2 regions of the Alteromonas sp. Cnat2-8 genome follow, and region 1 is predicted to be linked to the other one. Evidence: predicted binding sites of a transcription regulator. Region 1 holds the regulator's gene; the other holds the start of a gene.
The links. Region 1 encodes ArgR, which controls arginine synthesis, uptake and breakdown. Its sites were predicted from a motif close to ANTGAATANNTATTCANT; they were not measured.
Positions count from the first base shown of each region.

Region 2: a site for ArgR is predicted at 1,302-1,319, ahead of gltB (glutamate synthase large subunit). Genes of this name have one in related genera too.

Region 1 covers NZ_JAKREX010000008.1:56,867-60,301, forward strand. The annotation lists gene MHN00_RS19310 (TonB-dependent receptor) at 1-468, shown strand, start outside; gene MHN00_RS19315 (type 1 glutamine amidotransferase domain-containing protein) at 655-1,338, shown strand; gene argR (transcriptional regulator ArgR) at 1,423-1,887, opposite strand; gene mdh (malate dehydrogenase) at 2,124-3,062, shown strand; gene MHN00_RS19330 (hypothetical protein) at 3,322-3,435, opposite strand, start outside.
Region 2 covers NZ_JAKREX010000002.1:267,645-271,079, reverse strand. The annotation lists gene MHN00_RS05375 (N-acetylmuramoyl-L-alanine amidase) at 1-932, opposite strand, end outside; gene gltB (glutamate synthase large subunit) at 1,595-3,435, shown strand, end outside.

The sequences.
Region 1 (3,435 bases):
CGTAACGATGATGCGGGTCACTTGCTATACGTACCTAACGGTATCGACGATCCGTTGTTTGCATCTACTTCATTCGGTGGCGACCTAGCTGCTCAGCAAGAGTTCATTGATTACATCAACAGCTCTGAGCTTGCACAATACAAAGGCGGCATCGCTGAGCGTAATGGTGACAACTCTCGTTGGTCAACTATCATCGATGTACGTATTCAGCAGCAACTACCTGCTTTCTACCCAGAGCATAAGCTTACTGTGTTCTTCGATATCGAGAACTTCGGTAACTTACTAAATGACGACTGGGGTCGTATCGAGCGTACTCGTTACGAGTATGAGCGTGCAGTTGTTTCTGCAAACATCGTTGATGGTCAGTACGAGTACTTTGACCTGAACAGCGACAGCCGTATTAAGAACCTAGAAGTTCTTGACCAGTCTGTATGGCAAGTTCAGTTCGGTATTAAATACGACTTCTAATCCAATGGTGTGAACCAATTGTAGTGTTAGGTGCCACTTTCCTTAATCGGGGGTGGCACTTTTTTATGCCTAAAATTCAATAACTCCGCTTTTCCATTCATTAAGATTTTTCCAAAAACTGATCTAACGCCTCTCTTCATGCGAACCAACTTGCGCAAGATTTAAATAACCAAGCAAGGAGGAATAATGTCCAAACATGTATTAATGGTAATGACATCACACGAGCTAATGGGCGATACGGGCAAGAAAACCGGTATGTGGCTAGAGGAGTTTGCCGCCCCGTACTATGCATTTAAAGATGCCGGCTATACCTTAACGTTAGCATCGCCTATGGGGGGCCAAGTGCCAATTGACCCCAACAGTCTAGCGGATGACGCCATGACAGATGACGCTATCCGTTACACAAAAGATGAAGTTGCACGCAGTGCTGTAGCGTCAACAATTCCACTAGAAGATGTAAGAGCCGACGAGTTCGATGCGGTGTTTTATCCAGGAGGGCACGGCCCGCTTTGGGATTTATCGGATAACGCGCATTCTATCAAGCTAATTGAAGACACTATTGCAGCAAACAAACCTGTTGGTGCCGTGTGTCATGCGCCAATTGTGCTTAAAGATGTGAAAACTCCAGATGGCAAGTACTTGGTGGACGGAAAAGCTGTGACAGGCTTCTCCAATAGCGAAGAAGCAGCAATGGAGCTTACCGATGTTGTTCCATACCTAGTTGAAGACGAGCTAGTGAAAAAGGGCGGTAAATATGAAAGTGCAGACGATTTCGCCGTAAAAGTGTGTACTGATGGTTTACTGGTGACAGGACAGAACCCACCGTCATCACGCCCAACTGCAGATGCGCTTATCAAATTACTGTCTTAAGGAAGCATTCGCTTAGGAGCTAGTTGGAAACCGCATCATGTATGCGGTTTCTTGTTTTCGGTTACCGAGTTCTTGACGAACTACCTAGACATTTTCGAATAAATCTTCAACGCGTTGCCTTAGCTCTTCAATTCTTGTTACATCCGCTGGCGCGATGAAAATAGTGTCGTCACCTGCAATGGTGCCCAAAACCCCGTCCTTTTTACTCAATGAGTCAAGCAAGCGCGCAATAAGCTGCGCAGCACCAGGGCTGGTTCTTATGATTACCATTACATTGTTGTGAACGATATCCAGTACCAGCTGTTTAAGAGGGCTTTTAGCCGTAGGCATACCTAGCTCTGGAGGCAAGCAATACACCATATCACCTCGGGCATTTCGCGTGCGTACCGCGCCGAATTTGCTTAGCATTCTAGAGATTTTAGATTGGCTGATGTTGTCGAAACCTTGTGCTTTTAAAGCATCAACAATCTCGCCTTGCGAACCATAACTTTCTGCTTTAAGAATTTCTTTAAAAGCTTTGATGAGTTGCTCTTGTTTTGCGTTTGCCATTAGCGCTCTTTTCTTTTTAAGGATTATCGTTAGGAATTATATTTAGTATGCGTATATTGTGCCGTACAGGTAGACTTTGCGCAATTTCTTTGCATAATCATTCATGATAATGAATATCGAGATAAAATCGCCATAAATAACGTTAATAAGACGATCCGGTGATTGAGTTTTCCCCCGCGTTGCATTAGTGTGACGTTCCGTTTAAATACGTGAAGTAATCCCATAGGAGAAATGGTATGAAAGTAGCCGTGTTAGGTGCTGCCGGTGGTATTGGTCAGGCGCTGTCTTTGTTGTTGAAAACACAATTGCCAGCAGGTTCAGATTTAGCGCTTTACGACGTAGCGCCAGTTGTTCCTGGTGTTGCCGTTGATTTGAGCCACATCCCCACTGCGGTAAAAGTAACCGGTCACGGTAAAGATGACCTAGCTGATGCACTAACTGGAGCAGACGTTGTTCTAATTCCAGCGGGTATGCCTCGTAAGCCAGGTATGGATCGTTCTGATCTGTTCAACATCAACGCCGGCATTGTTAAAAACCTAATCGAAGGTGTAGCTGATAACTGCCCGAACGCGTGTGTTGGTATCATCACTAACCCAGTTAACACTACTGTTGCTATTGCAGCTGAAACGCTAAAAGCAAAAGGCGTTTACGACAAGAACAAGCTTTTCGGTGTAACGACACTAGACGTTATCCGTGCTGAAACCTTTGTTGCTGAACTTAAAGGTGTAGACGTATCTTCTGTGCACGTACCGGTAATCGGCGGTCACTCTGGTACAACTATCCTTCCTCTACTTTCACAAGTTGAAGGCGTAGAGTTCACAGACGAAGAAGTTGCTAGCCTAACTACTCGTATCCAAAACGCGGGTACTGAAGTTGTTGAAGCAAAAGCGGGCGGCGGTTCTGCAACCCTATCTATGGGTCAAGCAGCAGCGCGCTTCTGTTTATCTCTAGTTGCAGCAATGCAAGGTGAGAACGTGGTTGAGTACACTTACGTACAAACTGACGACAGCGATGACGCAGCATTCTTCGCACACCCAGTTCGCCTAGGCGCAAACGGTGTTGAAGAAATCTTGCCATACGGCGAGCTAAGCGCATTTGAAGAAAAAGCGAAAAACGACATGCTTGAAGGCCTACGTGGCGACATCAAGCTAGGCGTTGACTTCGTAAACGGCTAATAGCGCTAAAAGCGGATGCATTTGCATCCGCTTGAAAAGGCTGGATACGTAAGGCCTACACAGACACGCCGAGATTCCATCCATGGAGGCTTGGCTGCATGCTGCAGACAGTCTGTTACGACCTTACGTATCCAGCCTTTTTTGTTGCGTCTTTGTAGGCTTTGTCGCGGCATCCTGGGCACAGAAGCGCCTATTTATTAAAGTACCGCCAATTAAGCATTCCATCCATAGCTAGCAAGAAGTTTATTTCCTAATTGACCTACTGTGTCTGTAATGGATCTATTCTAAACAACTTTATTGGGCCCATCGCGACTGGGTAGCCTTTGTGTAATGCGTATGTATAGCCGGAAATCATGTTGTCCGTAAGAACGAA
Region 2 (3,435 bases), on a different contig from region 1:
GATTTGAAAGGCGACTTTTCAGTAATTTCATTAATGTATTTGGTATTCACCCATCCCACCTTCGTGTAAGACACTTTCGCCCACTCCCCTCGCTTTTCCAGTATTTTTAGCACTTCGCCCTTATTCAAACCGTTCTCGACAGTTGGGTACGAAACATCTGGCCCTTTTCTCACATTCAGCGAATTGGCACTTACATTGGCCACCCGCTTTACAGGGCTAGCGAGATCCCGCTGAATTTGATCATGCGCCTCTCGCTGTGAATTCGAATCACTTGACTCAGTTGCCCACCTTTCACTATCACTTTGCAAAACAGCGGCTTTGAGTCTTTGAAGGGGAAAAGCGGGGCCAGGATCGACCTTTCGTGACGGCGCTATTTCTTCGTGCCCGACGATAGTAGAGATGTTGTAGTGACTACACAACGCTTTACACAGCGATAGCGTCCTAACAATTTGTATGTCGGTGTACTTGTGCCAATAGCCCATAGACTGTTGGTTAATGTGCTGGGCAGCTAATACTTCATTCTCGCCAAAAATTTCGCCAAACCAACTTTCAAAGGTGCCGTCTCCTCTAGCCTTAAGCTGGCCGGCATTGTCTAATTCAATGCCGATAGAGTACTGATTCAAGCCACTACGCCCTTCGTAATAACTTTCTCCTGCGTGCCACGCTATTTTATTAGTCGGAAGCATTTGAACAATGTCACCATTGCGTCCAACGGCAAAGTGAGCTGACACACCGCTATCGGCATTGGTCAAGACATTCACCGAAGATGAAAGGCTACTACCGGCGGTAAAATGAATAACAATAGTATCGGGAGATCCAGATTGAAAACGCCCAGATGTGTTAGGAGAAAGCCTGAAGGTGATATTGTCGCCAGTTAGAATATGATCATCTATACTAAATAAAGGCAGTGGTGAAGCATGTAGTGTATTCATACAATAATCCTTATTGTCTTAACAGCACGCCACCACAGTGAATTTTTATTCTTCGCCTTCCACATAAGCGTACACTCAATTCACACACAGGGCTCTCTATCAACATCCTTCAGCGCACCACGAGCCTTACCTGTGGTTAATTTTCAACCAATATAGCAAACTACTTATATTAGTGGAACCATAGCTTTACAAATTAATAAAAATACACCGCAAACCGCTATTGACAACATAAAACATCAATTTCAAAGCATATTTATTCATTAATAAAACGCAAATGAGAAGTAATATCATTTATAAGGGGTGAGTTATTCACTTTGCAATACTGATAACATTTTTGTTACAAACATAAATGACGACACGTAAGCAGCTGATTAATATATATTTAATTATATTTATACTAATTCACTATAAAGCTTATACTTTTAGCGTTTGATTTTAGTTTTTAATGTGGGTATTTTGTACGGCCCGCATCGCAATAATGCATAAAAATGCGGAAACGACTGGAATCCTCTAATAATAAAATAACGACAAGAAAGGCGCACGCCGCGAGCAATACCGCTCGCAGGCATAAAAGACGTCTAATAATGTTGTGATACGCAAACCTAGGCGCATCTACACGCAACGCATACCTTGCCCAGTCAAAAGGTTGAAGGAGTTAAGAGATGAGTTTATATAATCCCAATGATTCCCGGGACAACTGTGGGTTTGGCTTAATCGCTCACACTCATGGGGAAGCCAGTCATGAATTGGTAACTACTGCAATACACGGTCTTGACCGTATGCAGCATCGTGGCGGTATCGCCGCCGACGGGAAAACCGGTGACGGCTGTGGTTTATTACTACAGAAACCGGATGCGTTCTTCCATGCAATCGCCGAAGAAAATGGCTGGAAACTCAGCAAAAAATACGGCGTGGGCATGATTTTCTTAAGTCAGGACCCGGTACTTGCGCAAGCCGCGCGTGAAGTACTTAATGAAGAACTAGAAAAAGAAACACTTTCAGTAGTGGGTTGGCGCGAAGTGCCTGTCGACCACTCAGTACTGGGTGAATTAGCGCTAACGGGTGTTCCACAAATTGAACAGGTATTTGTGAACGCGCCAGCAGGCTGGAGAAAACGCGACCTTGAGCGTCGTTTGTATATGATCCGCCGCCGCGCTGAAAAACGTCTTGAGAAAGATCCCGATTTTTACGTAGCTTGTTTGTCGGGCTTGGTAACGATCTACAAAGGCTTGGTAATGCCAAAAGATTTACCCGCCTTTTATCACGACCTTGCCGATGAGCGTATGCAAAGCGCAATTTGCGTTTTCCACCAACGCTTTTCAACAAATACTCTACCACGCTGGCCGCTTGCTCAGCCTTTCCGCTTCCTTGCGCACAACGGTGAGATTAACACCATTAAAGGAAACCGCGACTGGGCCATGGCACGTGCTGCTAAATTCGCAACGCCACTTATTCCAGATCTTAAAGATGCAGCCCCTTTCGTTAATACTGAAGGATCAGACTCATCCTCGCTGGATAACATGCTGGAGCTATTCTTAGCCGGCGGTATGGATTTATTCCGTGCTATGCGGTTACTTGTTCCACCCGCCTATCAAAACAACAAGACCATGGACGATGATCTTCGTGCATTTTACGAGTTCAACTCTATGCACATGGAACCATGGGACGGCCCAGCGGGTATCGTTTTAACTAACGGTCGCCACGTTGCCTGTAACCTTGATAGAAATGGTCTACGTCCTGCTCGTTACGTTATTACTAAGAACGGTTTCATTACCCTAGCCTCAGAAGTAGGTATCTGGGATTACGAGCAAGCTGACGTAATTGAAAAAGGCCGTGTAGGCCCAGGTGAAATGCTTGCTGTAGACACATACACAGGCAAAATCTGGCGCTCTACTGAAATTGATGAAGACTTAAAAGCACGTCACCCTTATAAAGAGTGGCTAGATAAGCATATTCGTCGACTTACACCAATTGAAAAGCTTGATGCGTCATTAATTGGTAAACGCGTGTTTGACGACGATGCCATGGCGGTGTACCACAAGCTACACGCCTACAGCTATGAAGAAATTCAACAAGTTGTAAAAGTACTTGCGAAAGACGGTCAAGAAGCCGTTGGCTCTATGGGTGATGACACGCCAATGGCGGTTATGTCATCTCGTCAGCGTACGGTTTACGACTACTTCCGTCAGCAATTTGCACAGGTAACTAACCCGCCAATCGACCCGCTACGTGAAAACCACGTTATGTCGTTGGCAACCTGTATTGGCCGCGAGCAAAACGTATTTAGCGAAACCTCAGGTTACGCCGACCGCGTATTGTTCGACTCGCCAGTACTAATGTATACCGACCTTAAACAATTGCGCGAATTTAACCCAGACAACTACTACTCAGAAGTCGTCGAGCTTCAGTATGCGCCGCAAGAAGGTTTGAAGAAAGCCATCGAGCGCGTTTGTAACGAAGTAGAAATGCTGGTTAAAAACAAGCGTGCTGCATTCGTTATTCT